One region of the Pseudarthrobacter linnaei genome, then DNA from elsewhere that is predicted to be linked to it. Evidence: predicted binding sites of a transcription regulator. Region 1 holds the regulator's gene; each other region holds the start of a gene.
What was found. The regulator HrcA, encoded in region 1, represses chaperone genes, less so after heat shock. The targets are predictions, from matches to a motif close to TTNGCACTCGNNNNNNNCGAGTGCNAA.
Positions count from the first base shown of each region.

Region 1 (7,341 bases):
GTCAACCTGCGTGACGTCGCCGGTGATGACCATTTTTGAGCCGAAGCCCAGCCGGGTGAGGAACATCTTCATCTGCTCCGGGGTGGTGTTCTGTGCCTCGTCCAGGATGATGAAGGCGTCGTTGAGCGTGCGCCCGCGCATGTAGGCCAGCGGAGCGACCTCGATGGTCCCGGCTGCGATCAGCCGCGGGATGGATTCGGGGTCCATCATTTCGTGCAGGGCGTCGTACAGCGGGCGCAGGTAGGGGTCGATCTTGTCGCTGAGCGTGCCGGGAAGGAATCCCAGCCGCTCCCCTGCCTCGACGGCGGGACGGGTCAGGATGATCCGGGTGACTTCCTTTTGCTGCAGTGCCTGCACGGCCTTGGCCATCGCCAGGTACGTCTTGCCGGTACCGGCCGGGCCGATTCCGAAGATCACCGTGTTGTCGTCAATCGCGTCCACGTAGTTCTTCTGGTTCAGCGTTTTCGGCCGGATCGTCTTGCCGCGGCTCGAGAGGATGTTGTGGGTGAGCACCTCGACCGGGTTCTGCAGTGACTGGCTCCGGAGCATCGACACGAGCTGCTGCAGTACCGAGGGGGTGACGACCGTGCCCCGGGCGACGAGTCCCCGGACCTCGTTGAGCAGGCGCATGATCCGCGGCACGTCGGCGGCCGGCCCGCTGATGGCGAGTTCGTTGCCGCGAACATGGAAGTCGACGGCCGGGAACTGGGCCTCAATGAAGCGCAGGGCCTCGTCATGACTGCCAAGGGACTGGACCATCTGATCGGAGTCGTCGAACAGGACCACCTCCGTCCGCAACCCTGGTAGGGAGTGGGGAAATTCACCTGCGGCGCGCTCTCCGGCGCTGATCCGGGCCTTGCCGTTCGCTGCTTCAGTCATGGTGTTGGCCCGCGGGCCTCTGGTCCCCTCCAGTAAAGGAAATAGTCTGTCCACTGATCCGGCCCCACGACGGTGCTCGCCTTCTGGTTCCGGGGTCAGCGGGTCCTTCTATCTTACGCCAGCGCGGCGCGTCGCACCGCGCTGGGCGCGACGGCCTGTCGGTCCGCCGCCCGGCGTCATCCGCCGCCGTTCCCGGTTTTAGGTATCAACTTCGTATCGGCCTCATATCGTTCCCGTTGCAGTTCCCGCCGGCCGGCCGGATCCTGGCGTTCGCGCCGGACCCGTATGCCATGCTGGAAACCGTCCCCCGGCACGGCTTTTGAGCCGGGCTGGGGGTGGTTGAACTCTAGGAATCCGAGCAGCGGAAGGCAGCGGCCATCAGGGATCGCGGGACTGGGCAGACAGCGGCAGGCAGGCGGAGACGTCCGGGCATGCCGCTGCTGGCGCTGCCCGCGGCGCTGGCCCTGGCCCTCACCGGCTGCGTGGCCACCCCCCAGACCGGCATCACGGATTCCGGTGCCCCGTCGCCGGTGCTGTCTGCCCAGGCGTCGGCACCGGCCACGAGCGCGCCGCTGGAAACCACGCAGGCGTCCAACAAGGCGCCGGTGTACTGGATCGGCCGGAGCAACGACAGCATGTTCCTCTACCGGGAGTTCCGTGAGGTTCCGGAACAGGACAACCCGGTCACACGCGCGCTCCGGGTCATGATGTCCGAGAAGCCGCTCGATCCGGACTTCTTCACCCCGTGGCAGAACCCCAAGAAACTGGCAAGCTCCATTTCGGGCAAGAACGTCATCACGGTGGACATGTCCGCGGATGCCTTCAACTCCAATGTGGACCCGGCCATGGCCGGGCGTGCGGTCCAGCAGCTCGTTTATACCGCGACGGCAGCCGCGGCCAGCGCGGGGCTGATCGACGCCGGCCAGCAGATCCAGGTGGTGGTGCTCGTGGACGGGCATACCGACTACGTGGCCTTCAACCACGTCCGGCTTGGGTCCCCGACGGCCCGCAGCGCCGGCATGGTCGCCCCGGTGTGGATCATTGATCCCCAGGAACGGACCTCCGTGGAGGACGGTGCCGTCAAGATCTCCGGCCGCAGCACCGCACCGGGCGGCAAACTTAAGTGGGAGATCCTGCGCATCGAGGGCAGCGTCGAGACCAGGTACCTGGACGGGACGGTCACGGCCTCGGCTGAGGCCGGCCAGTCGGGAGCTTTCGGCCTGTCAGTCAGCCTGGGGCCGGGCAACTACGAGGTCCGGGTGTCGCAGCTCGAAGAGGGCAACCCGGCCGAGGATCTGAACGTCGACACCCGAGGGTTCACGGTCAAATAGCGGACCCCGCCGGATTTCAGCGTCGACTGCTCCGTAACGGCCCTTTTGATCCCTCAAAACGGCCCTTACGGAGCAGTCGACCGCTATGCGCAAATTACATACGCGGACGGACCGCCGGACGCTCCCAGCGGCCGAGGATGTCGCTGGCCAGGACCGTGGCGGCGGGACCGGCCGTGGACGAGCGCAGCACATGGTGCCCCAGCAGGGCCGTCACCGCGCCGGCATCGCAGAGCCGGGTCACTTCCCGCGGGCTGATGCCGCCCTCGGGTCCGACGATCAGCAGCACCTCGCGGCCGCCGTCTGCCCGGCCGTCCGCAGTGCCGTCGTCCGCAGTGCCGTCGTCCGCAGTGCCGGCGGCGCCTGAGCCGGCGTCCGCAGGGCCGCCAACCACAGTGCCGCCGACCGCAGCGCCCGCAGCGCCGTCGGCCGCTGAACCGGCGGCGCCTGAGCCGGCGTTCTGCCAGGCCTCCAGCACCTGTCGCAGCGGACGCACGGCGTCCTCGTGCAAAATGATGGCCAGGTCGGCAGCCGCCACCGCGGCCTGCAGCCCGGCGCCGTCGACGGCGGGGCGGACCTGGGGAATCCAGGCGCGGCGTGCCTGCTTGGCCGCCGCCGTTACGACGGACTGCCACTTGGCGTGGGCTTTCGCCGCGCGTTCGGCCTTCCAGCGGACAATCGAACGTTCCGCCTGCCAGGGGACGACGGCGTCGATCCCGAGCTCGGTGGCGGTTTCGGCGGCGAGTTCGTCCCGGTCCCCCTTGGCGAGGGCCTGGACCAGGACGAGCCGCACCGCTGGCCGGGGCTCCTCGGCGAGTCCGGAGCACTCCACGGACAGTTCGCCGGGAGCGACGGCGGCCACGGTGCCGGTGAGGCGTTTTCCGGCGCCGTCGGCGATGTCCACGGTCTCCCCCACACCAAGCCGCTTCACCGTGACCGCATGGCGGGCCTCGGGACCGTCAAGGACGAAGACGGAACCGGGGGCCAGCCCGTCCAGGCTGCCGGGGGCAGTGAAGAAGACCGGGTTGCTCACCGCTACAGGTTACCGAGCCGGTCCCGAAGCTTCGCGAAGACCCCGCCGCCCGCGGCGAGCTTTCCTTCGCTGAACTGTTCCCCGCGCAGCTTGGCGAGCTGGCGGAGCAGATCCTCCTGGGCGGCGTCGAGCTTGGTGGGGGTGTCCACCTGGAGATGGACCTTGAGGTCGCCGCGGCCGTAGCCGCGCAGGTGGGTGACGCCGAGCCCGCGGAGCGTAATGACCTCACCGGACTGGGTGCCGGCCTTGACATCGATCTCCTGCCGGCCGTCGAAGGTGTCGAGGGTCAGCTCGGTGCCCAGCGCGGCGGCGGTCATGGGGATGTTGAGGCTCGCGTGCAGGTCGTCGCCGTCGCGCACGTACGTGGCGTCGTTGTTGACCCGGATCTCGACGTACAGGTCGCCCGCGGGGCCGCCGGCAGGTCCGGCCTCGCCCTGCCCGGAGAGCTGGATGCGGGTGCCGGTGGCGACACCGGCAGGAACCTTGACCGTCAGGGATCGCCGGCTGCGGATGCGGCCCTGGCCGGCGCACTCGTTGCAGGGGTCCTTGATAACGGTGCCGAAGCCCTCACAGGACCCGCAGGGGGCCGTGGTCATGACCTGGCCGAGGATGGAACGCACGGCGCGCTGGACCTGGCCGCTGCCGCCGCAGATGTCGCAGCGTTCCGGGTGGCTGCCTGCACGGCAGCACGAGCCATCGCAGGTGGGGCAGGTGACGGCCGTGTCCACTTCGATTTTTTTATTGACGCCGAAGACGGCGTCGCGGAGGTCGATCCGGACGCTGATCAGGGCGTCCTGGCCGCGGCGTACCCTGGAGGCCGGTCCGGCCTGGCCGCCGGCGCCAAAGAAGGTCTCAAAAATGTCCTGGAACGCGAAGCCCTGGCCGGCGTAGCTGCCGCCGCCGAAACCGTTGTCGGTGCCGTTCTCGTTGCCCGTGGTGTCGTAGATCCGGCGTTTCTGCGGATCGGACAGCACCTCATAGGCGTGGGTGACGGCCTTGAAGCGGTCCGAGGCGTCGTCCCCCGGGTTCACGTCCGGGTGGAGGGTCCGCGCGAGTTTGCGGTAGGCCTTCTTGATTTCTTCTCCGGTAGCTTCGCGGGAGACTCCCAGAACGTCGTAATGGCTGCTCAAAATGTGTATCTCTTCCTTTTTTGTACTGCCGGTGGGGCACTGCCTGTTAGGGGCAAGAAGTCTGGTCTCGGCCCGTCTGGCCGGCCGGGTGGACGCGGTTCGTCAGGGGCCGAGAATCCGCGAAAGGTAGCGGGCCACGGCCCGGACGGCGGCCATGGTGGTCGGATAGTCCATCCGGGTGGGGCCCAGCACGCCGACCTTCGCCGTCGCGTCCGGGCCGTAGCCGGTAGCCACTACCGAGGCCTCGGCGAGTCCGTCATACGGGTTTTCCCGGCCGATGCTGACTGTCACGCCCCGCGGGTCCTCTGCCATGTCGCTCAGCAGGCGGAGCATGACCACCTGCTCCTCGAGGGCTTCCAGCACCGGGCCGATGCTGAGCGGGAAGTCGACGTTGGAGCGGGCCAGGTTGGCGGTCCCGGCCATGACCATCCGCTCCTCGCGGCTGCTGGTGGCCAGCGCCTCCAGGCCGCGCGCCAGTGCCTGCGCGGCGCTGCGACGTGGCGGCGGGCAGCCGGCAATGATCGACTGCAGCGTCTGCGGCAGCAGGTTCAGCGGGGTGCCCGAGAGGCTCCCGAGGAACCGTGTGCGCAGTTCGGACAGGACCTCATCGGACAGCTCCTGCCCCGTGTCGATAACCCGCTGTTCCACCTTGCCGGTGTCTGCGATCAGCACTGCGAGCACCTTGCGGGGCGCCAGCAGGACGAATTCGATGTGCCGCACCTTGGCGCGGCTGAGGTGGGGGTACTGCACAACGGCGACCTGGTTGGTCAGCTGCGAGAGCAACCGCACCGTCCGGTCGAGGACGTCGTCGAGGTCCTCGGAGCCCTCCAGCAGTGCCTGGATGGCGCGGCGCTCCGCCGGTGAGAGCGGCTTGACCGCCGAAATCTGGTCCACGAAGAGCCGGTAACCCTTGTCTGTGGGAATGCGCCCGGCGCTCGTGTGCGGCGCCGTGATGAGGCCCTCATCTTCCAGGGCCGCCATGTCATTGCGGATCGTGGCACTGGACACCCCGAGGTGGTGCCGCTCCACGAGGGCTTTGGAGCCGACGGGTTCCCGTGAATGGACGTAGTCCTCCACGATGGCGCGCAGCACTTCGAGCTTGCGTGGTTCGCTCACGCTCCACCTCCATTCGACTGTCCCGCATCCTGTGCCGCCGCTCGCCGGCCGCGCCGGACACTGTTCCGGCACAAAGGCATAGTGATTAGCACTCGACATGCCTAAGTGCTAACCAGTCTAATATGAGTCGCCGCATTGTTAGCATTGAATTCGCTCCGGGCGTTCCTCCCGGGGCAGGTGTTTTCGGGCACAGCCCGCCGCAGCAAACCGAGCGTAAAGCAGTGTGTAACCGATGTCGTACCAGAATTGGGGCCCCCGGGACCTGTCCGCGCCCGCCCGGACCGAACTGCCTGAAGTGCCGGTGGAGCGCGGAATGGTGCTCGAGGATGTGCAGTCCGGCTGGGTCGGTGCTGTCACCCGGGTGGAGAAATCCGGCGGCATGGTCGTGGTGGCCCTCGAAGACCGCCGCGGGAAGTCCCGGTCCTTCCGCCTCGGCTTCGGCTTCTTGCTGGAGGGCCAGCCGATCCGGCTGATGCCGCCGGCGCCCCGGGCCGCCGAGGCACCCGCCGGCGCCACCAGAACCGCTTCCGGCTCCGTCCGGGTGTCCGGCCAGCGCGCCCAGGTGGCCAAAGCCAGCCGGATCTGGGTGGAGGGAAAGCACGACGCCGAACTCGTCGAACGGGTCTGGGGAGACGATCTCCGGGTGGAGGGCATCGTGGTCGAGCCGCTGCACGGCATTGATGACCTGGCCGGTGCCGTGGCCGATTTCCGGCCCGGGCCCGGACGCCGGCTCGGTGTTCTGGTGGACCATCTGGTGCCCGATTCCAAGGAATCCCGGATCGCCCAGGCTGTGATGGCGTCCCCCGGCGCAGCCGGCAACGTCCTGATCGTCGGCCACCCCTACGTCGATGTGTGGCAGGCCATCCGGCCCGCCGTGCTGGGAATCGAGAAGTGGCCGGTGGTCCCCCGCGGCGTGGACTGGAAGACCGGCATCCTGACGGCCTTCGGCTGGCCGCACAGCACCAAGGAGGATATCGGCCTGGGCTGGCAGAAGCTCCTTGGCGCGGTCCGGAGCTACGCCGATCTGGAACCGTCCCTGCTGGGCCGGGTGGAGGAGGTCATCGATTTCCTCACCGTCCCCTGAGGCGCCCCGCCGCGCAGCCCCGCCAGCGGGCCGATCGGTGATTCCGGGCCCGAGCAAGTATTCTTGATAAGGCGGCTGCGCTCCCGGCGCAGCCCTGGCACCCCCAGGCAGCAACGCACCACCGCAATCCGAAGGACGACAACGTGGCAGATGACGCACGCGAACATACTGGCAACCACGCCGGCCATGGCCAGCCCCCGTACCACGGCGTTCCCGCAAATGCGCTGCCGCTGACGGCAAACGAGGACCGGCAGTGGGCCACGCTGGCGCACTTCGGCGGCATTCTGGGCTGCGTTCCCTCACTGCTGATCTACCTGATTTTCAAGGACCGCGGCCCGTTCACTGCCCAGGAGTCCAAGGAAGCCCTGAACTTCACGCTGCCCCCCACGATTGCTGCCGTGCTGTGCAACCTGCTGGTCTTCGTCCCGGTGGTGGGCAACATCTTCGCGGTCCTGGCCACGGTCATCTGGATTGCCGTGACGTGCTTCTCGGTCGCGGCCGGCATCCACGTCAACCGCGGCCAGCCGCACCGCTACGAGTTCAACCTCCGCTGGATCAAGTAGGCCGCAGCCCCTGCCCTGGCTGGGAACTCCGGGAAGACGTGAGCCTTCCAGCGGGGCCGGGTCAGTCCCCCGGGGCCCGTGTCAGTCCCCCAGTACCCGCGTCAGTCCGGCAGGATCCTGCGGACCACGGCGTCGGCGAGCAGCCGGCCCTTGAGCGTCAGGACGAGGTTGCCGCGGAAGGCCGCCACGGGATCCACGAGGCCGTCGG
Region 1 covers NZ_JBVAYX010000001.1:223,898-231,238, forward strand. Annotated here, with positions in the region: gene ACZYZ3_RS00995 (PhoH family protein) at 1-879, opposite strand, end outside; gene ACZYZ3_RS01000 (GerMN domain-containing protein) at 1,311-2,210, shown strand; gene ACZYZ3_RS01005 (16S rRNA (uracil(1498)-N(3))-methyltransferase) at 2,305-3,240, opposite strand; gene dnaJ (molecular chaperone DnaJ) at 3,243-4,370, opposite strand; gene hrcA (heat-inducible transcriptional repressor HrcA) at 4,473-5,486, opposite strand; gene ACZYZ3_RS01020 (DUF3097 domain-containing protein) at 5,719-6,570, shown strand; gene ACZYZ3_RS01025 (DUF4870 domain-containing protein) at 6,714-7,133, shown strand; gene hemW (radical SAM family heme chaperone HemW) at 7,235-7,341, opposite strand, start outside.

Region 2 (7,341 bases), on a different contig from region 1:
GGCGTCGTGATGGCAAAGGTGGGGAAACTCCGCGGTACCCCGCTGGATCTGCTGTTAGATCTTGCGCCGGTCAGATCTTGCCGATGGGGAGCTTCTTCTCGGCCTGGAAGTCGTCCTCCACCCGGCCCCTCGCCCAGTAGCCGGAGAGCGAAACCTGGGAGCGCTCCAGCCCGCGCTGCGCGTAGAGCACCTCCCGCAGGCTCTTCATGTAGCCGCGCTCGCCGTGCGCAAAAACCTGCACGCGGCCTTCCGGCCAGGTGGCGTCGCGCACCGCGCTGACCAGCAGTTCACTGGCCCCGGCAGGCACGCCGCTGCGCAGGAGCCAGCGCAGTTCCACACCGGCCGGCGCCGCGATGGCCTGGATGTCGGCTTCGCCGTCCACCTCGAGGAAGGCGAGACCGCAGGCATCCTCCGGCAGCGATTCGATCGAGGCGCCGATGGCCGGCAGGGCGGACTCGTCGCCCGCGAAGAGGTACCAGTCCGCGGCCGGATCCGGGTTGTAGCCGCCGCCCGGGCCGGTGAAGGTCAGGGCGTCGCCGGCCAGGGCGGACGCAGCCCACGGTCCAGCGAGGCCCTCATCGCCGTGGATCACGAAGTCGATGGCGAGTTCACCGGCCGCCGTATCGACCCAGCGGACGGTGTAGGTCCGGGTGTGCGGCCACTGATCCCGCGGCATGGACTCCCGGATTTCCCAGAGGTCCGGCGGTTCCGGGTAGTCGATCCCGGGCTGCGGGAACACGATCTTGACGTAACGGTCCACGAAGTCATTGTTCACGTAGCCGGCGAAACCCGGACCCCCGGCAATGATCCGGACCATGTGCCGCGAGAGCTGCTCCCGGCGCAGGACGGTGAGGCTGGTCTGTGGGCGGGATTTCCGGGTGGCCGAGGTGGCTGCGGGGACTGAGGTCATGAAGCCAAGCGTAGCCAACATCCCTGGACGGAACCCTGACCGTGAAGCCCGCCAGTAGAGGCAGCCGGCTAGGGAAGCGGCGGCAGTCCCCAGTCCACTGTGCCGTCGCCTTGCTCCTGGAGCAGCATGTTGGCGTGGCTGAACGGTCGGGAGCCGAAGAATCCCCGCGAGGCCGAGAGCGGACTCGGATGGGCGCTGGAGAGCACCGGTGCGGAGCCCAGCAGCGGCCGGGCGGTCCCGGCGTCGCGGCCCCACAGGATCGCCACGAGCGGCGCGGGGGAGCCGTCGGCTGTGATGCGTTCCGCCACGGCGCTGATCGCCGCCGCCGTGATGGCTTCCCACCCCTTGGTCCGGTGCGAGCCGGCCTCCCCGGCCCGGACGCTAAGGACCCGGTTCAGCAGCAGGACGCCCTGGTCTGCCCAGCCGCTGAGATCGCCGTGGATCCGCGGCGGCAGCCCCAGATCGGCCTCGAGTTCCTTGTAGATATTGGCGAGGCTGCGCGGAATGGGCCGGGTGGCGCCGTCGACGGCGAAAGACAGTCCGACGGCATGGCCGGGCGTCGGATACGGGTCCTGGCCCACAATGAGGACCCGGACCTCTGCCAGCGGCCGCCGGAACGCCCGCAGCACGTTCGACGCCGACGGCAGGACCTCGTGGCCCTCGGCGACTTCCCGGCCCAGGAAGGACAGGACGTCGCGCAACTTCCCCTCGACCGGGGCCAGCGCCCCGGCCCAGTCGCCAGCCACGAGCTCGTGCAACGGCAGGCGGGCCAGCCCGGCGAAGCCCACGGGTTGGGTCACTGCGGGCTCCAGCTCGAACAGGGCACCGCTGTCAAGGGAGTCGAAGGTAGGCACAGCACCTATTCTCGCAGGGTGGCGAATGACAACACTGTTATTCGCCCGTAACATGGGTGAAGACTTTTCACCGTATCCAGCCGTACCGGAACAAGCAGGGAGTGTGTCGTGGCCGAACAAGCGCAGGAGCGCCTCTCGACGGCGGAATCTGTCGCCGCCGGGACCAGCCCCGAGTCGCTGCTGGGCAGCCGCCACCAGCAGATGCTGGCGCTGGAACGGCAGTGGTGGAAATACGCCGGCGCCAAGGAACAAGCCATCAGGGAGCTCTTCGACCTCTCCGCCACGCACTACTACCAACTCCTGAACGCCCTCATCGACACCGAGGATGCGCTGGCCCACGATCCCATGCTGGTGAAGAGATTGCGTAGACTACGTACGTCACGCCAACGTGCGCGCACTGCTCGCCGCTTGGGCTCAGACGCGTAAAGCACAGCCGGATGCGCGGATTCCCGCGCGGACGCCGGCGTGGGCAAATCGTCAGAAATCAGCAAGGACGTCGTTTTTACCATGACCAAATACGCTCGGGATGAATTTGATCGGGTCCCGGAGACCTCCACACGCCAGGGTGTCCACCGGGCAGTCGCCGAAACCCGCCGCCGCCACCGCCTGGGGTCCATTCTGGCCGTCGGCGCCGCGGCATTGGCCGTCGGCCTCGTGGCCTTCCTGATTCTGCCGAAGCTGGGATTCCCCTCCGCCGGCGAGCCGATGGCCGCCTCGTCCGAGCAGGTCGGCAGCAGCGCCGCCGCGTCGCCCGCCCCCACGAGCTCCACCCCGGCGCCGTCCAGCCCCGGGCCGTCCAGTCCTGCCCCGGTGAACCCGGAGGCCAGCGTGGCACCCTCCACGCCCGCCACCACGCCCGCCGCCGCCTCCGCGGCTGCCGTCGTCGACAAGACCCAGCCGGTCGCGGTCTACAACGCGGCAGGCACTGCGGGCCTGGCCACCCGCGTAGGCGGAACCGTCTCCACCGCCGGCTGGAAAATCGGCACGCTCGGAAACTGGGGTGGTGCGCCCCAGCAGCGGTCCGTCATTTTCTACAGCGGTGCCGCGCAGAAGACAAACGCCGAAGCCCTTGGCAAACTCCTGGGCATCCCGACCGTAGTGGACTCGGCCGACTTCCAGCTCCCGCTCGTTGTTGTCCTGGCGCCAGGTTTCCAGTAGTGAGTTCCGGTTACGCCTGAATAACTATTGGCTGCCTGACCCGACCCAGCCGCGCGCTCCGGCCCGAGGCTGTGGGTACAGTAATTGCGGACTGCTTGCATTCCGCGGCCCACGTTGTGGTGGGCCGCCCGCCAGCCAACTGAAAGTGTGGTCTCCAATGGCATTGGGAACCGTCAAATGGTTCAACGCCGAGAAGGGCTACGGGTTTATCACCGTGGACAGCTCCGGGGCCGATGTCTTCGTGCACTGGTCTGCCATCGCGGGGGAGGGCTACCGTGCCCTGGACGAGGGGCAGCGGGTGGAACTCGAAGTCGGCGAGGGCGAAAAAGGCCCGCAGGCCGAAAGCGTCCGGCCCGTCCAGTGACCTTCGCCGCCGCAGCGCCCGCCCCGCAGGGCCCCGCCGACGCCGCTGCTCCAAGGGCCCCTGGCAGTACCTTCCGGAGCCGGCCTGCGGCCCAGCGGGTCTGCCGCGCCATGGCCGTGGCCGCGGCTGCCGCCCTGACCACAACCGCGTGTCTGGGCCCTACTGGCGGCGCCCGCGTGGAGCAGGCGGACGCGAGCGGTGACGGCACCCTGCGGATCGGGCTGATCCTCGACAACACCGGCCCACAGAGCTTCCTCAACGCCCCCCAGTTGGCTGCCGCAAAGCTTGCCGTGAAGGAAATCAACGCAGCGGGCGGCCACAAGGGCAAGCCGGTGGAGTTGCTCCCGGAGACCATCAGCGCGGACACCGGAGCGCAGGCCAAGGCGCTGGTGGCGGCCAAAGCCGACGTCGTCATTGGCCCCACGGACTCAAGCCGGGCTCCCGCCGCCATCGATGTCCTAGCCAACGCCAGGATCGCCGTGATTTCCCCCGCGAACACTGCCAGCGGGCTCAGCAGCTATGAGAGCGGCGGCTTCTATTTCCGGACTTCGGCGGCCGACATAGCGCAGGCCCCCGTGCTGGTCAAGCTCGCCACGGACAGCGCGGCCGCCACCCTCGCCGTGGTGTACGAGGAAGGCAGCTACGGCAAAGACGTGTCCACCGCCGTCGCCGCCGCCGCCCAGCGGTCCGGCCTCGGGTCCGTCGCCGTCGCGGGGTTCGCCCCGGGCCAGGCCCAGCAGGCGGCCGCTGCCGTGAAGGCGGCGGCTCCCGACGCCGTCGTGCTGGTCTCGCGGGCCGGGGCGCAGGGCGCCATCGCCGAGCTGAACAACGCCGGCGTAGCCGGAGCGAAGCTCATCCTCAGCGACGGTGCGGTCAACCAGTACGGCTCAGGCCTTGGATCCAGCGCACTCGGCGGTGCCCGGGGAATCCTGCCCGGGACCTTCGCCTCCGCGCACTTCCAGGCCGAGCTGGTGTCCGTGGATCCGGAGCTGGCGGACATGACCTTTGCCGCTGAGACGTACGACGCCGTCAACCTCGCCGCCGTTGCGGCCGCTGCGGCGGAGGACGACGCCGGAGCCTCCGTTGCGGCCAGCCTGATCGCCGTCTCGGGGGGCAGTGCCCAGGCGTCCGGCGGCTCCGGGCCTTCCGGCGAAGCCACGGTCTGCAAGAGCTACCAGGAATGCCTCGACGTCCTCCGGGCCGGCAAGCGGCCCGATTACGACGGTGAATCCGGGCGGATCGGCTTCGATGCCAACGGTGATGTCAGTTCCGCCAACTATGTCGTCTACACATACGGTGCGGACAACATGGCAACCATGAGCGGCAGCGAGACGGCCGGCAGCAACGGGAGTTAATCGCCCGTAGCGTATTGCGTCGCGCCGGAGCCCCGCCAGCCGGCGGTGCAGGGCGTTCCGTTGCGCGCACTGCTTGCACTCTCCCCGGGGGAGTGCTAATTATTGAGTTAGCACTCCCGCGTATCGACTGCTAAAACAACGCCCGGTTCGCCCGGCCGCGAAGTTGCAGCAGCCGCATCCGGGAGCGAAAGAAACACCTGGCTGGGGTGAGATTCCTGGCCCGGCGGCATACAGAGGCCGCGGGGCAAGGATCGTCCGTCGCGGGCACCGCAGCAAAGGTTCATTCTTAACGACTGTCCCGAAAGGACTACTGCCGTTATGGCCAAGATCATTGCATTTGATGAAGAGGCACGCCGCGGACTTGAGCGGGGCCTGAACATCCTCGCCGACGCCGTCAAGGTCACCCTCGGCCCGCGTGGACGCAACGTCGTCCTCGAAAAGAAGTGGGGCGCCCCCACGATCACCAACGATGGTGTTTCCATCGCCAAGGAGATCGAGCTGGAGGATCCTTACGAGAAGATCGGCGCCGAGCTGGTCAAGGAAGTTGCCAAGAAGACTGATGACGTCGCCGGCGACGGAACCACCACCGCCACCGTGCTGGCTCAGGCCCTGGTCAAGGAAGGCCTGCGCAACGTCGCGGCCGGCGCTGACCCCCTGTCCCTCAAGCGCGGCATCGAGAAGGCTGTCGAAGCTGTCACCCGCGAGCTCCTGGCCTCCGCCAAGGAAATCGAAACCAAGGAAGAGATTGCCGCCACCGCGTCGATCTCTGCCGGTGACAACGAGATTGGCGCCCTGATTGCCGAGGCCCTGGATAAGGTCGGCAAGGAAGGCGTCATCACCGTCGAGGAGTCGAACACGTTCGGCCTCGAGCTGGAGCTCACCGAAGGCATGCGCTTCGACAAGGGCTACATCTCCGCTTACTTCGTCACCGACGCTGAGCGCCAGGAAACGGTCCTCGAGGATCCGTACATCCTGATCGTCAACTCCAAGATCTCCAACGTCAAGGAACTGGTTGCTGTCCTCGAAAAGGTCATGCAGTCCTCCAAGCCGCTGCTGATCATTGCCGAAGACATCGAGGGCGAGGCCCTGGCCACCCTGATCGTCAACAAGATCCGTGGCACCTTCAAGTCCGTCGCCGTCAAGGCTCCGGGCTTCGGCGACCGCCGCAAGGCGCAGCTCGCCGACATCGCCATCCTCACCGGTGGCCAGGTCATCTCCGAGGAAGTCGGCCTCAAGCTTGAGACCGCTGGACTCGAACTCCTGGGCCGCGCCCGCAAGGTCGTTGTGACCAAGGATGAGACCACCATCGTCGAGGGTGCAGGTGACGCTGACCAGATTGCCGGCCGCGTTTCCCAGATCCGCGCCGAGATCGAGAACTCCGATTCGGATTACGACCGCGAGAAGCTGCAGGAACGCCTGGCCAAGCTGGCCGGCGGCGTTGCGGTCATCAAGGCCGGTGCCGCAACCGAGGTCGAGCTCAAGGAACGCAAGCACCGCATTGAGGACGCTGTCCGCAACGCCAAGGCTGCTGTTGAAGAGGGCATCGTCGCCGGCGGTGGCGTTGCCCTGATCCAGGCCGGTGCAAAGGCATTCGCCAACCTGCAGCTCGAAGGCGACGAGGCAACCGGTGCGAACATCGTCCGCGTTGCCATCGATGCCCCGCTGAAGCAGATCGCCTTCAACGCCGGCCTCGAGCCCGGCGTTGTCGTCGACAAGGTCCGCGGCCTGCCTGCCGGCCACGGCCTGAACGCAGCAACGGGCGAGTACGTCGACCTGCTGGCTGCCGGCATCAACGACCCGGTCAAGGTCACCCGCTCTGCCCTGCAGAACGCGGCTTCCATTGCCGGACTGTTCCTCACCACCGAGGCCGTCGTGGCCGACAAGCCGGAGAAGAACTCCCCAGCCATGGGCGGCGGCGACGACATGGGCGGCATGGGAGGCATGGGCGGTTTCTAACCACCCGGCTTCCGGCGCTGGCTGGTCCAGCGCTGAACCTCCAGTTCAACGACGGCGGTCCCACCTTCGGGTGGGGCCGCCGTCGGCGTTGAAGGCCCGGCCGGTCTGGCAGGATAGTGCAGTGACGATTACAGCAGCAGCCGACGGTTCGGCTTTAGGAAATCCCGGCCCGGCCGGATGGGCCTGGTACGTGAACGACGATTGCTGGCGGGCCGGGGGATGGCCGCACGGCACCAACAACATGGGCGAGCTCATGGCCGTGCTGGACCTGTTCCGCTCCACCGCGCACCTGGCGGGCGAGGACCTGCACATCCTCTGCGACAGCCAGTACGTCATCAACTCCGTCACTAAGTGGATGCCGGGCTGGAAACGCAAGGGCTGGCGCAAGTCCGACGGCAAGCCCGTCATGAACGTCGAGCTGCTCAAGGAGATCGACCAGGCGCTGGTCGGCCGCAAATACACCTTCGAATGGGTGCGCGGCCACGCCGGGCACGACCTGAATGAGGCGGCGGATGACCGCGCGAGGGCAGCCGCGACAGCGTACCAGCGGGGCGTCGCCGTCCGGCAGGGCCCCGGCTTCGGTGCCGCAGCCGAGGCGCCGGCTCCCTCAGCCGGGACCGCCCCCGCAGCCGCTCAGGGTCCGCAGACAGCGCAGGCCGCGCCGGCCCTGATCGGCCAGCAGCAGCTGTTTGGTGAAGCGTCGCTCTTTGATGAACCCGACCTCTTCAGCGAGCTCGATGAGGA
Region 2 covers NZ_JBVAYX010000007.1:127,971-135,311, reverse strand. Annotated here, with positions in the region: gene ACZYZ3_RS09270 (siderophore-interacting protein) at 71-910, opposite strand; gene ACZYZ3_RS09265 (uracil-DNA glycosylase) at 979-1,764, opposite strand; gene ACZYZ3_RS09260 (DUF3263 domain-containing protein) at 1,873-2,190, shown strand; gene ACZYZ3_RS09255 (LytR C-terminal domain-containing protein) at 2,272-2,922, shown strand; gene ACZYZ3_RS09250 (cold-shock protein) at 3,080-3,286, shown strand; gene ACZYZ3_RS09245 (ABC transporter substrate-binding protein) at 3,397-4,641, shown strand; gene groL (chaperonin GroEL) at 4,960-6,597, shown strand; gene ACZYZ3_RS09235 (RNase H family protein) at 6,719-7,341, shown strand, end outside.
Region 2: groL (chaperonin GroEL) is a predicted target of HrcA. The motif match lies at 4,749-4,775, and genes of this name have one in related genera.

Region 3 (7,341 bases), on a different contig from region 1:
TAGGTGGGCCTGGGGACTTCTACCGGTTCCCAGCTGGTTCCTTCGGCGGACCGGATGCCTGCGGTGCCACGGACGGAGGTGTCGCCCGAGGCCATGGCTTCCGCGAGCGCCGCCTCGCGGAGTTCCTGGACGGTCAGGGGTTTGGGTGCCGGCTTTCGTTCGGCGGCGTCGGCCTGGGCGTCAAAGAGCGGGCTCTCGGCGCGTTCGCGGGGCTCGCCCGCCGGCTCCCGCAGCGGGGCGCGCTCCGGAACGTATTCGGCCGGTCGGGCCGGTGTGCTCATGGCCGAGCGAAAGGCGGCGTTCATTTTTCGGCGGCGGTCCCGGACGGCGAGCCATCGGAGCATAAAGACCGCGGCCACGGCGCCGAACAGCGCCGCGAACGGCAGCCAGGGTGACCCAAGGCCGAAGATTCGCAGGGCCGCCGAGACGACGCCGGTGAGCAGCGAGAGCAGGCCCGCCAGGGCGAGGGCCAGCCGGCCATAGCGGATTCTGAACGCCGGACCGGTGGCTGCAGTCTTGGGACCGCCGTCGGGTCCGGTAGTTCCCGGGACGGACTCGGTGCGCTGGGTGCTGGTCATGGGTTTCTCCTGCTGGGCCGTCATCTTCATGACGTTCCCGGCTTGGGGGGCTGCTGTTTCGAGATCGATGAAGTCCGCCGCAAGTTCGCCCGCGGGCTGCAGTTGGTGGCGTCCGTACCGGAGCATGTAGGGGGCAACCCACACAATCCAGAGCGCAACAGCAATGACAAGGATCACAGAGCTGCTAAGAGGGATATCCACATCAAAACCGTATGAGCAATGCGGGGTCCCGGGCCGCATTGTCCCCGGTGTGTCGCTGGGGAACTGTCAATTCACTGGATTGATGACGTAAGGGCTGGTCAGGGAGGGTCTGACGGCTACGCGGGGCGGCTGCGTTGCCACCGCGACAAAAGCCCCTCCTGCACTTCTTCAGAGGTCAGTGCGAAGCTCCGATGGTCGGCCCATTCACCGTTAATGTGGAGGAACCTCGGACGGTAGCCCTCGTCACGGAAGCCGAGCTTCTCGACCACCCGGAGGCTGGGTCCGTTCTCGGGCCGGATGTTGATTTCCATCCGATGCAGCCCCAGGGTCTGGAAGCAATAGTCGGTCACCAGGGCCACGGCGGTCGGCGCGATGCCGTGCCCTGCCCGGCCCTTGTCCACCCAGTAGCCCAGTGTGGCCATCATGGCCGAGCCCCACACGATGGAGGAGACCGTCAGCTGTCCCACAATGACGGGCTCCCGGAAGCCCGGGGTCCGCTCGGTGATCAGAAACGGCAGGGCCGTGGCCTGGGCGGCCTGCGCCTTGAGGGAACGCACCATGTTGCGGTAGTCGGGAAGGCCTCCCCCGGGGACGGGGTTGGACGCTTCCCAGGGGGCCAGCCACTCGCTGTTGCGGGAACGGACCTCGGTCCATTCCTTGCGGTCCCGGTAACGGATCGGGCGCAGCACGAGGTCGCCGCTTTCAAGCGTCACCGGCCAGTGGAAGGTGCCCCCCACCGGGGCTACTTGGTCAGGCTGGGGGCCAGGCTCGAGGCGAAACCCGGGAGCCATTCCCGCAGGCCGGGACCCAAGTCGTCGCTGTCGCAGGCCAATTGGACGCAGGCCTTGAGGTAGCTGAGTTTGTCGCCGGTGTCGTAGCGGCGGCCGCGGAAGACCACGCCATACACGCCGTAGCCCTCGCCGTCACCGGCCGCGAGCTCCTGGAGCGCGTCGGTGAGCTGGATTTCGCCGCCGCGGCCGGGCGCGGTGCGTTCCAGCACCTCGAAGACCGCCGGGTGGAGGACATAGCGGCCAATGATGGCCAGGTTCGACGGCGCGTCCTTGACGTCGGGTTTCTCAACGAGTTGGTTGATGCGGACGTACTCTTCGCCGCCGATTGCTTCGATGTCGGCGCAGCCGTAGGCGCTGATCTCAGAGGGCTCAACCTCGATCAGGGCGACCACCGATCCTCCGGTCTTCGCCTGCACCTCGATCATGGTGCTCAGCAGGTCGTCGCGGGCGTCGATCAGGTCATCGCCCAGCAGGACCGCAAACGGCTCATAGCCCACGTGCTGCTTTGCGCGGAGCACGGCGTGGCCCAGACCCATCGGATCGCCCTGGCGCACATAGTGGATGTCGCCAAGATTGCTGGCCGCCTGGATGGACTCAAGCTTGGCGGTGTCTCCCTTGGCTTCCAGGGCAGCTTCCAGCGTGGGGACGCGGTCAAAGTGGTCCTCCAGCGCGCGCTTGTTGCGGCCGGTGATCATCAGGATGTCGCTCAGGCCGACTTTGACAGCTTCCTCCACGACGTACTGGATGGCCGGCTTGTCGACGACGGGCAGCATTTCCTTGGGCATGGCCTTGGTGGCCGGAAGGAATCTGGTGCCGAGGCCCGCTGCGGGGATGACGGCCTTGCGGACGGGAGCGTTGGGTGTAGTCACTGGACTAATCTAACGGAGGGACCAAAACATTGGGTAATCATTCGAGCCGCCAGGGGAACCGCTGTTGGCCGGACTGCATGACGCGGAGGTAATACGGGCATGGCGTCGAAGGAAGACATCCGGGGAAGCCACCGCGCCCGGCGTGCCGCCCTGACGCCGGCCCTGCTGGAAAGCGCCGGCCGGGGCATTGCCCGGCACGGACTTGCCTGGGCTTCCGGCCTTACCGGTGGCAGACCGGGCACTTTCGCCGCCTATCTTGGGGTGGGGTCGGAGCCCCCGACCCTTCCGCTGCTGACAGCTCTGCATGAGGCCGGGCACCAGGTGCTGCTGCCGGTCTGCGAGCCCGGCCTGGCTCTGAGCTGGGTGTACTGGACACCGGCATCCGAATTTGCGCGGAGCCGCTACGCGCCGATCCAGGAGCCCGCGGGGCAACGCCACGACACTGCCGTCATGCAGCACACCGACGGCGTCTTCCTGCCGGCTACCGCCGTCGACCACTCCGGCAACCGGATCGGCCAGGGCGGCGGCTACTACGACAAGTTTCTGGCGGCGTTGGCCGCCCTCCTCCCGTCCGCGGCCCCTGCGTCCGACGGCGCGGCTCCGGCGTCCGACGGCGGGGTGTTGCCGCCCCTGCCGAGCGCCGCCGTCGTGTACGAAGGCGAGGTCCTGCCTGCCGGCAGCATCCCGGCAGAGCCCTTTGATAGGAAGGTGGCTGCCGCCCTGACCCCGGCTGGCCTGCTGCCCCTGCAGCAGCGGTAGCCGATGAAAGGACGCGCCGCAGGGGTGATAGAATTGGCACTCAGGCCCTGCGACTGCTAAGGGAGGAATCGCGGCGACGGACATGTCGGCTGCGGACCCCCCGGACAGCACGGGACCTGCTCGTTTGTCCCAGAGAAGGATTTCCAGTGCCCACGTATGCATACGCCTGCAAGGACTGCAGCCACGCCTTTGAGACCGTGCAGTCGTTTACCGACAGCTCCCTCACATCCTGCCCCGAGTGCCAGGGAACCCTGCGCAAGAAGTTCAACAGCGTCGGCGTCGTCTTCAAGGGTTCCGGGTTCTACCGGACCGACTCCCGCGACGCCAAAGGCAGCACTGTCTCCCCGGCCCCGGCCCCGGCCGCTACGCCGGCGCCTGCCGCCGCTTCCGCAAGCTAGTAACTGTCTGCGGGCCGGGGCCCGCTCCGGCCCGATGCCTTCGGGCTGTTTGTCCACATAGCCCAATGACCGCCTGCCCGGATTCCGAGCCGGTGCGTAGTGTCGGGCTATGTCCACCCCCGCCCGTCCCGTCCCGTCCGTTGGCGCAGTCCCTGAGGCCAGCCTTGGGGCCTTTTTCCGTGGCGTGTGGCACCCTTTATCGGTGCTGCGCAACGGCGGTTCCCGGCGGCGCCGGCCAGTCCGGTCGACCTCCGGAAGTCCGCGTCGCCGGCCAGGACCGGCTCGGCAGGCTCTCCGCAGGCGGCTGGCCCGGTGGCTGGCCCGTAACAGGCGGCTGGGGGTTGCGCTGCTGCTGTGCGTCGCGGCCGGCCTCACGGTCCAGCAGCTGACGCCGGCCCCGGCCTTCACGGTCTCCGCTTTCGCCGCCGCACGGGACCTCCCGGCAGGGGAGACCCTCGGCCCGGATGACCTGACGGTGTTGAGCGTCCCGCGCGGCCTGGTGCCGGCCGGCAGCTACGGCAGCACCGAGTCGCTGCAGGGCAAACAGCTGGCGGTGGCCCTGCGCAAGGGCCAACTTCTGTCTGACGCCCAGCTGCTCGGTCCCGGCCTACTGGCGGGAAGCCCCCCGGGATCTGCCGCCGTGCCGCTCCGGATGGCCGATCCCGCCTCAATCCAACTGCTCTCCCCCGGGCAGCTCGTCACAGTCGTGATGACCACCGGCAATGGCATTGACCAGCCGGCAGCTACCCAGGTGCTGGCCGCGGCGGTTCCGGTGCTCTGGACATCCGAGCACGGCAACGGGGCCGGCCAATGGCTGGCAACCGGGGAGACCGACGGCCTCCTGGTCGTCGCTGCCGGCGCCGATCAGGCCGGTCGGCTCGCCGGTGCCTCCACGCAGGGGAAGCTGTTCTTTGTGCTTGTGGCGGCCCCTCATGGCTAGTCGAGCCACCCGGCAGATGACCGCCTGGCAGGGGCTCCCGCGGAATCCCAATCCCCTGCGGTGCGGGCCGAGAAGGATCTCAGCCCCAGTGCGGAGGCTTCTGTTCCTCGAGCCAGGAATCGTGGTCGTAGCCGCCTGGCTCGTCGCCCCAGCGCCTAGGATCGTCTTCGGCGGCCTTGTTCGGCAGCACATCTGCCGCGGCCGTCGCAGTTGCGGGTTGTTCGGTCGTGTCCCGGCCTTCGCGGTCGTTCCGGATATCGCTGTGGTTCTCGGTATCGCCGTCCGCGGTCATGCCGCCGGCCTCCTTGCTGTCCTGATCTGTCCTGTCCTGATGCGCGCCGTCCGGCTGTCCGGCCGGGGACCGCCGCTCCGAGGCGTGCTCTTCGTTGACGGCAAGGTTCACGACGTCGTCGTCGAAGAATCCCGGCGAGGCCGGTTTCCGCTGCGTCGCGACCGGCTTTTCCAGGCCAAGATATCCGCCGATGCGGTCGGCGCAGGCCGACGGATCGGTGAAGACCTCTATGGTCCATAGTGGCATGTAGCGCCAGCCGAGTCTTTCCAGGAGCTGCGGGCGGAGCCGGCTGCGTTCGCGGACGGTCAGGCGGCGGTACTGCTCGGTGCCGTCGGACTCAATCGCCACGGGCCGGGGAATCTCGGCGTCGTCCAGTCCGAGGGTGCTCAACGGGTCGGCCGCGGCCACCATGTTCAGCGCGCCGTCGTACTGGTGCCAGACCCGGGCACCCCGGGCCCGCAGGCGGTCGCCCAGGTCCGCCACGAGGGGGTCGGCCCCCAGGGCCTGTTCACTGGCCGCGGCCCGCGATGCCGGGCTGCCGAGATCGGAGTTGCCTGCGATTTCACGGTTCAGCAGTTCGTAGAAGTCCACTGCGCCGTTGTTCAGCCGGGTTACGTCGAGGTCCTCCGGCCGGAAGCAGCTCAGCACGTGCAGTGACCGTCGTGCCCGCGTCATGGCGAGGGCGAATTTGGCCCGCCCTCCGTCCAGGGACAGCGGTCCCAGGCTGTGGAGGGCCCGCCCGTGCGGGGTGCGTCCGTACCCCGGGGAGAAGATCACATGGTCGCGGACCAGGCCTTGGGCGCGTTCCAGGTCCACCACGCGGAAGGATTCGTCGCCGGCGGTGAAGAAGCTGGCCAGCATCGGGTAATTCGGCAGCTGCAGCCGGATCGACTCGCCGATCCGGGCTGCGTGCCGGAGGCTGCCGGTGACAACAGCCAGCGACGTCCGCGGCCGCAGCCGGGCGTGTTCGAAGACAAGCTCCACCGCACGGTTGACCTCGGCCACCACGGATTCGACACCGTCCTGGTCGGCGCTGGGCAGCCCCGTGCCGTCCGGCAGGTATTCCACCGTCAGGGCACGGTCCAGCCCGGTCGCGGACTGGCCTTCGGGCAAGCGGCGCAGTCCGCCGTCATAAAACCCCTTGCTCAGCTGCCGCACAAGATCTTCATCCACGGCGCGGTACACCGTGCGCAGACTCCAGGTGGGCAACACGGCCGTCAGAGCCTGGTAGGCGCTCTCCACACCCTGGTGGGAGCTCTCGCCGGCCGCGAGCCGCTCCACACTGACGGTGAAGGTCCGCGGGCTCGCAATCCGGTCGTCACCGAAGGCGATGATCTGGCTGGAGCGGGCGATGGCCGGCAGGACAGCCTGCAGCGACGTCGCCTCGGCGTCGAGGATGACCACGGCGTCGAACCTCTGCTCCACGGGCAGGACCGCCGTCAGGAGATACGGGCTCACCGACCACACCGGCACGAGCATGGGCAGCAGTTCCGCGGCCTGCCCGGTCAGCGCCGAAAGCGTTACCCGGCCGTCCTTGAGCAGGCTGCGCAGCAGCTCCGCCTGGCGCGGGTGCTCCGCGATGGCTGCCCGCCACCGTTCGGCCAGCTGCCAGCGCAGCCGCGCCGCGCCGCTGGCGATGTGGGCGTTATCGGCGAGGCGGTATTCGGCCTCGAGCTGGCGCAGGGCGTCGCCGTCGGACATGGCCAGGTAGTCGTCCCCGCTGATCATGGCTTCCAGCGCCGACTGCCACCAGGCGAGCTCAAGCTCGGTGGCGACCGACTCGGCCGGCACCTCACGCTCGGCAAGGTCGGCCAGCAGTTCGCCGAGACCATGCTCGCGCATGTTTTCGACCAGAAGCGTCCGCTCCGGCAACGTCTCAAGCGTCCCGGTGTCGGCAACCAGCCGTTCCAGCCGCTCCATCAGTTCTTCATAGGGCGTGGTGTGCAGGCCGCCGCCCGCGGCGGTGTGCCGGACGGCCCGGCCCAGCTCGGCCAGCTCCGATTCCAGCTCGCGGTATAAGGCGATGATCTCGCCGAGGCCGGACGGGACCGCCGGGTGTCGCTGTGTCGTGGCGTAGCCGGACCACGCGGCCCGCTGCTCCTGGACGAGGACCAGGGAGCTGTGCAGGTCGGCGATGTGGACGCCCGGGCGGACATATTCCTTAGCCACCCGGCGCAGGCGGGACCGCTGCATGGACGGCATCTCGATGTTCCGTTCGCGACGCCAGGAGGAGGCTGCGGTGGCGGAGATGAGGTCATGGACCGGGCGGTCAAAGATATCGGCGGTGAATTTGTCGAGGCTTTCGCGGACCGCAACGAGAAGCTCAACCTGGTCGCCCCACTCGGCGAAGGTGCGGCCGAGACGGATTTCGGCGTGGTCGGCGACGCCGTTCATCAGTCCGCGCAGCTCCGGCAGCTTGCCGGCCACCGTGCGGGCCACCTGCTGGGCCTCCTGGGTCTCCTTGCGGGTCAGGAGACGGGCGCCGTGCCAGGGGCTTGTCGTCGAGGACCGGC
Region 3 covers NZ_JBVAYX010000013.1:6,330-13,670, reverse strand. Annotated here, with positions in the region: gene ACZYZ3_RS12605 (hypothetical protein) at 1-779, opposite strand, end outside; gene ACZYZ3_RS12600 (GNAT family N-acetyltransferase) at 896-1,570, opposite strand; gene galU (UTP--glucose-1-phosphate uridylyltransferase GalU) at 1,522-2,439, opposite strand; gene ACZYZ3_RS12590 (5-formyltetrahydrofolate cyclo-ligase) at 2,539-3,198, shown strand; gene ACZYZ3_RS12585 (FmdB family zinc ribbon protein) at 3,345-3,596, shown strand; gene ACZYZ3_RS12580 (RcpC/CpaB family pilus assembly protein) at 3,706-4,536, shown strand; gene ACZYZ3_RS12575 (AAA family ATPase) at 4,616-7,341, opposite strand, start outside.
Region 3: ACZYZ3_RS12585 (FmdB family zinc ribbon protein) is a predicted target of HrcA. The motif match lies at 3,232-3,258, and genes of this name have one in related genera.

Region 4 (7,341 bases), on a different contig from region 1:
CGCCGAAGCGGCAATTTCCCTTCAGGAGGGCCACGACTTCCCAGCCGCGGTTTCGGGCGATCGGGCCAAGCGCGGCCATGTACTGCTGGGCATGGGAGTCACCGAGCACCACAATGCGTTTCGTGACGGTGTCCGGGCTGCTGTCCTGCAGGCATCCCGCGAGCAGCGGATCCGCCGGGACGTTCCCGGCCGTACACCGCCCGTCGATATCCGCCCACTCGTTCTTCATGGCGACCGGAGCCGGGATGATTTTCGCGTCCGGCGTCGGCTTGCCCGCATTCTCGGGCGCCAGGGCGGCCGCTCCGGGTGTCAGTTCCCTCGGCTGCGCCGCGGCCGCGGCCTCGTCTGCCAGCAGCTTGCTCTCCCACACCGACACCGGGCCGGCCAGCAGCGCGCCGCAAGCCGCGATCACGACGGCGGTGCGCCAGGCCCGGCGCTGCGGCCAGTGCCACTCGCGCAGCGGCTTCTCCACGAACCGGGTGGTCAGCACAGCCAGCACCATCGAAGCAGCAACGATGGCCAGGCCCTGGATCAGGTTCGGCGTGGTGATGCCCGTCGCGGCTAGGGAGAGCACCAGCAGCGGCCAGTGCCAGAGGTACAGGGCATAGGAGTTGTCCCCGAGTTCCACCAGCGGCTTCCACGTCAGGAAGCGGTCCACGCCGACGCGGCTGCCGCTCTGTCCGGCGACGATGATGGCAGCCGCGGCCAGGGTCGGCCACAGCGCGATGAAGCCGGGGAAGGAGCGGTCCACGGTGAGCAGCAGGCCGCAGGAGAGCATCGCGGCGAGACCGCCCCAGCCGAGGACTAGCCGCAGCGCCTTGCCGGGCTTGAGGTGCGGCAGCGCCAGCGCCAGCAGCGAGCCGAGAGCGAACTCCCAGAGCCGGGTGCGGGTGTCGAAGTAGGCGTAGGACTGGTTGGTGGCGGTCTGCTCGATGGAGAACACCAGCGACACCGCGAAGATCGCCCCGAAGGCCGCAGCCAGGAGGGCAGAATAGCTGACCCGCTCCCCCAGCCGGGTCCGGCGCAGGAAGCGCAGCAGCAGGGCAGCTGCGGCGAACACCAGCGGCCAGAGCAGGAACACCTGGCCCTGGATGGACAGTGACCAGAAGTGCTGCAGCGGGCTGGCCCCGGCGTGGTCCTGCGCGTAGTAGTCGACGGCGGTGTCCGCGAGGAGCCAGTTCTGCCGGTACAGCAGCGAGGCCCAGGCCTGGTCCAGCACGTCCGGCCAGCGGCTCTGGGGCAGGACCACGCTGGTGCCGGCCAGCACGCCGAGGATGACCACCACGACGGCGGGCAGCAGCCGCTTAAGCAGGTGGAGCCAATGGCTCAGGAGCCGCAGGGGCTGGCCGCCCTCGACCTTGCGGGCAAAGCTGAGCGTCATCAGGAACGCCGAAATCAGCAGGAAAATGTCGACCCCGCCGGAGACCCGCCCGAGCCACACGTGGTAGCTGACCACCATGAGGACCGCGAGGGCACGGAGGCCCTGGACTTCGGGGCGGTAGCCCGATTCTGCGCGGGACTGCGACCCTGCCTCCGCTGCCGGCGGGCCGGCCATGGTTCGCTCAATCGACACTCGGGACCCTCCAGGCCGGTTTCCAAAGCCTCAATGTTAGCGAGCCGTAATTTCCCTGGCCAATCACGGCGGCGCGTGCGGCCACCCGGTCGCCGGATGTGGGTGGTCCCGGAGGGCTACCCTTTAACGAGCCAGAGGAGGCCGCATCGTGATCGCACAGCTGCGCATTTGTGTTCCGGAAGAGTTGTCCGACGCTGTGATGGACTGCTCCACCGCCGAGGTCGGCGTCGCCGAAGTCTCCCGCCAGCCGAGGGGGTCCGTCCTCCCTCCGGGGGACGTCATCCATGTCCTGCTGGCGCGGGAGTCCATGGAGCGGCTGGTGGAGAAGCTCCATGTCCTTCAGGTCCAGGAACAGGGCTCGATCTCGGTCATCATGCCGGAGGTGGTGCTCTCCGACCGGGCGGACAAGGCCACCGCGGACGCGCCCGGCGAAGGCGCGGACGCCGTGATCTGGGACGAGGTGTCCCGGCAGACGGGCGAAGATTCGCGTCTCACCTGGAGCTTCCTTGCCTTCCTCATCCTGGCGACCCAGCTGGTGGGCATCGGCATCGTCACGGACTCGACGATTCTGATCGTCGGCGCGATGGCGGTCGGTCCCGAGTTCGGTCCGCTGGCGGCCCTGGCCGTGGCGATTGTGCAGCGGCAGTGGAAGCTGGGACGGCGCGCCGCGCTGGCCCTGGGCATTGGCTTCCCCGTCGCGATGCTGGCCGCGGCGTTCACTGCGTGGCTCTCCGTGCCGCTGGGGCTTTTCCCCGCCGACGTCCTGGACCGCGGCTCCGCCGCCGAATTCATCTACCACCCGGGGCCGTATTCGCTGATTGTCGCTGTGCTGGCCGGCATCGCCGGGATGCTGTCCGTGATCAGCGGTCGTTCCGCCGCCCTGACCGGCGTCTTCATCTCAGTGACCACGGTGCCTGCGGCCGGCTTCGTGGCCGTCGCGCTGGTGCTGGGCGAGTTTGAGAAGGCGGCAGGTTCCGCCCTGCAGCTGGCGCTGAACCTGGTGGGAATCGTGGCGGCGGCCGTTGCCGTGCTGCTCTTCTACCGGCTGGTCACCCGCCGGCTGCCGGACGCCGCGGCGTCCCGCCTGAAACGGACGGCGCTGCGGGCACGGCGCTGATTCCTTGCGGCCCGGCGCCGCGGCGGGCACCGCGCGAGCGGGCACCGCGCAGGCGGGCACAGCGCAAGCGGGCACAGCGCAAGCGGGCACAGCGCAAGCGGGCACAGCGCAAGCGGGCACAACGGGCACAAAGCACAGCGGGCACAAAGCACAGCGGGCACAAAAAACCGGCCCAGCGGACGCTGGACCGGTTCTTTGTGCGCTGGTTGCAGCCTAGTGGCTGTGGCCTGCGTGCTCGTCTTCGTTGGCAGGCTTCTCGACCACGAGGGTTTCCGTGGTGAGCACCAGTGCCGCGATGGAAGCCGCGTTGCGGAGGGCCGCACGCGTCACCTTCACGGGGTCGATGACGCCTGCAGCGATCAGGTCTTCGTATTCGCCGGTCTTGGCGTTGAAGCCCTGGTTGTTGGCCGATTCCGCGACCTTGGCGACGACGACGTAGCCGTCGAAGCCGGCGTTCTGGGCGATCCAGCGCAACGGCTGGGTCAGTGCCCGGCGGACGATGCCGACAGCAGCTGCCGCGTCGCCCTCGAGGGCCTGGACGGCCGGGTCCTCGTCGAGCGCCTTGAGGGCGTGGATGAGGGCGGCGCCGCCGCCGGCGACGATGCCTTCTTCCAGGGCAGCGCGGGTCGAGGACACAGCGTCCTCGATGCGGTGCTTCTTTTCCTTGAGCTCGACCTCGGTGGCAGCGCCGACCTTGATCACGCCGATGCCGCCGGCCAGCTTGGCCAGCCGTTCCTGCAGCTTTTCCTTGTCCCAGTCGGAGTCCGTGCGGGTCAGCTCGGCGCGCAGCTGGGAAACCCGGGCTGCGACGTCCTCGGCCGAACCGGCGCCGTCAACGATGGTGGTGTTGTCCTTGGTGACGGTGATGCGCCGGGCAGTGCCCAGCACCTCCAGGCCGACCGTGTCCAGGCTGAGGCCCAGTTCTTGCGAGACAACCTGGGCGCCCGTGAGGGTGGCGATGTCCTGCAGCATGGCCTTGCGGCGGTCTCCGAAGCCCGGTGCCTTGACGGCAACGACGTTCAGGGTGCCGCGGATGCGGTTGACGATCAGCGTGGAGAGTGCCTCGCCGTCGACGTCTTCGGCGATGATGAAGAGCGGCTTGGAGCTCTGCAGAGCCTTTTCCAGCAGCGGCAGGAAGTCCTGGACCGAGGAGATCTTGCCCTGGTTGATCAGGATGAGCGCGTCTTCGAGGACAGCTTCCTGGCGTTCCGCGTCGGTGACGAAGTACGGGGACAGGTAGCCCTTGTCGAACTGCATGCCCTCGGTGAGGACCAGTTCGGTCTGCGTGGTGGAGGATTCCTCGATGGTGATCACACCATCCTTGCCGACCTTGTCGAATGCCTCGGCCAGCAGCTCGCCGATCTCATCGCTCTGGGCGGAGATGGAGGCGACGTTGGCGACCTGGGTGCCTTCGACCGGGCGGGCGTTTTCGAGCAGGCGGGCGGCGATGGCCTCAACCGAGACCTCGATCCCGCGCTTGATCTGGCCCGGGGCGGCGCCTGCCGCAACGTTACGGAGGCCTTCCTTGACGAGGGCCTGTGCCAGCACCGTGGCGGTGGTGGTGCCGTCACCGGCAACATCGTTGGTCTTGGTGGCGACTTCCTTGGCAAGCTGCGCGCCAAGGTTCTCGTACGGGTCGTCCAGCTCGACTTCACGGGCGATGGTGACGCCATCGTTGGTGATCGTGGGGGCGCCCCACTTCTTGTCCAGCACGACGTTGCGGCCGCGCGGGCCAAGCGTCACCTTGACCGTGTTGGCGAGCTTATCGATGCCGGCTTCAAGCGACCGGCGGGCAGCGTCGTTAAACGCAAGCTGCTTTGCCATGGTTTTGTCCTTTCAAAGACAGAACCCCGCGCAACTGACCCGTCAAACGAGGATCGGCGGCGCGGGGTCCAAGAGAGTTACTTTACGACGATCGCCAGGACGTCGCGGGCGGACAGCACGAGGTACTCGGTGCCGCCGGTCTTGACTTCAGTTCCGCCGTACTTGGAGTAGATGACAACGTCGCCAACGGTGACGTCGATCGGCACGCGGTTGCCGTTGTCGTCAAAGCGGCCGGGGCCTACTGCGACAACTTCGCCTTCCTGCGGCTTTTCCTGCGCGGAGTCCGGGATAACCAGGCCGGAAGCCGTGGTCTGCTCGGCTTCGAGCGGGCGGACAACAATACGATCCTCAAGAGGCTTAATAGAGACCGACAATGACCTCTCCTTTTCGTCAGCAAATTCGTGGACTTTAAAGCTGTGGTGCCAAGGCGTACAGACCGTCGTCGCGGTGCCGGCAGCCGCCTGGCTGTAAAGCTTCAGGTGTTAGCACCCTCCTAGGGAGAGTGCTAATGACGACTCTATGTAAGTAGTTAGCACTCGGTCAAGGCGAGTGCCAGAAATTCGTTCCCGGTGACCGCTGGGGCCTTGGAGACATGCCCATTCCTGGGTGCGGCCCGTGGACATTTGGGCGTTGTGCTCCATGCCGGCACCGGGCGCTGGACATGTCCGCGGTGCCGGTACCGGACTACCGTCCGCCGAGATCCTCGAAGTCGACATTCTCGCCGTTCTCGCCGTCGTCGGTACCGGCCTCGTTCCGGTGCCGGTACAGCGCCAGGCCCCCGGCCGCGGCCAGGGCAACGCCCAGGGCCAGGAACACGATGCCGCCGACGCGGACCGCGGCGTAGCTCTCGCGGATGGATTTCGCCTCGTCGGTGGCGTCCTGGACGTCCTTGCCGCCGACCGAATAGACGGTGGCGTTGAAGGAGTCCAGGAAGAAGATGATCACCAGAAGGGCCACACACACGACGGCGATGACACCGCCGGCGATCAGCGCCGGCCGGGCGTAGCGGGCGAGTCCCTGGCGGGCGGGTCGGCCGGTGCCGGCGTCCTGCTGGGTGGCGCGGGCCTCAGGGTAGTACTCGTCCTTGCCGCTGTTCGCCGTGCCGCTGTCTTCCATGCCGTCAACCTTATCGGGCGCACGGCGCCGCCCCGCGCTGAACTAGGCTTGAACCCATGTCTGACGCACCGCAGGACCAAATCGCCCCGCTGCTGAACCCCGAAGGCTGGGAGCTGCTGGCGTCACTGGGCCCCTACCAGGAGGATGAGGCGTTCCGCCTCAACGCTTCCCTCCGGAAGGCCGGACACTCCCCCGAACTCGTCTCCGCCGTCCTCACCCAGTCGCGGCTGCGGACCAAGGCCGAGGCCAAATTCGGCGAGTTCGCCCGCCAGATGATTTTCACCCAGGCGGGCCTGGAGCAGGCCACCCGGCTTACCGTGGCGGCCCGGCATGCGCAGCGCTTCGCGGAAGCCGGCATGCAGCACGTGGCGGACCTTGGCTGCGGCCTCGGCGGCGATGCCATGGCGCTCGCCTCGCTGGACATCCAGGTCACGGCGGTGGAAAGGGACGAGACGACGGCGGCCTGCGCCACAATGAACCTGATCCCCTTCCGGAACGCCACCGTGGTCCATTCCGACGCGACAACGGTGGCCCTGGACGGGATCGACGGCGTGTGGCTGGACCCTGCACGCCGGACCACCTCCACCTCGGGCACGAAACGGCTCTGGGATCCGGAGGACTTTTCCCCGCCGCTGTCCTTCGTCGAGACCCTGGCCGGCGCCGGACTGGCCGTGGGCGTGAAGATGGGCCCCGGCATGCCACACGACTCGGTGCCCAAGAACTGCGAGGCCCAGTGGGTGTCGGCGGGCGGGGACGTCACCGAAGTGGCGCTGTGGTTCAACGCGGTCCGCCGTCCGGGGATCCGGCGGGCTGCGCTGCTGCTCGGCCCCGCGGGCGCGGCGGAGCTCACCAGCGCCGAGGACTTCGACGGCGGCCCGGTCGCCCCGGTGGGGCCGGTCGAGGGGTACCTCTACGAGCCCGACGGCGCCGTCATCCGCGCCGGGCTGGTGGCCGACGTCGCACTCCAGCTGGGCGGGCACCTCGTCGACGAGCACATCGCCTACATCTGCGCCCCGGAACTGCGGGACACCCCCTTTGCCCGGCCCTACAAGGTGCTGGAGGTGATGCCGTACAACGTCAAGGCGCTCAAGGCCTGGGTCAGGGACCAGGGCATCGGGGTCCTGGACATCAAGAAGCGCGGCACCTCGGTCACCCCGGAGGAGCTGCGCAAACAGCTCCTCCCGGGAGGGAAAAGCGGAGGGAAAACCGGAGGGAAAACCGGCGGCAAGCCCGGCAGCCGCAGCAACAAGGGCAACAAGGGCAACAAGACAGCCACCCTGGTCCTCACCCGGATCGGGGAGGAGCGGGTGGCCATCTCGGTGGAACCGGTCTAGGTTCGGGCAGGCGCCGGACGGACAGCCGGATTCGCGGCTTTCTGGATTGGCGGCTTTCCGAGTTTCCGGAGGCTACTGGGCCCGCATGAAGTCCTCTGCGGCCCGGACCTGCTCGTCGCTGGGCCGGATCCCGGTGTACAGCACAAACTGTTCCAGCGCCTGGATGGTCGCCACCTCCGCGCCGGTGATCACGGTTTTCCCGGCCGCTCGGGCGGCCTTGATCAGCGGAGTCTCGGCGGGCAGCGCGACGACGTCGAACACCACCGTCGCGGCGTCCACGGCCTCCTGCGGGAAGGACAGGGCCTCGGCGTCGGGGCCTCCCGCCATCCCCCCGGCCGTATTTCCTCCCATGCCGATAGGCGTGACGTTGATGATCA
Region 4 covers NZ_JBVAYX010000002.1:11,554-18,894, forward strand. Annotated here, with positions in the region: gene ACZYZ3_RS01935 (acyltransferase family protein) at 1-1,555, opposite strand, end outside; gene ACZYZ3_RS01940 (DUF389 domain-containing protein) at 1,722-2,690, shown strand; gene groL (chaperonin GroEL) at 2,904-4,514, opposite strand; gene groES (co-chaperone GroES) at 4,592-4,888, opposite strand; gene ACZYZ3_RS01955 (hypothetical protein) at 5,199-5,630, opposite strand; gene ACZYZ3_RS01960 (THUMP-like domain-containing protein) at 5,687-6,964, shown strand; gene ACZYZ3_RS01965 (shikimate 5-dehydrogenase) at 7,037-7,341, opposite strand, start outside.
Region 4: groES (co-chaperone GroES) is a predicted target of HrcA. The motif match lies at 5,044-5,070, and genes of this name have one in related genera.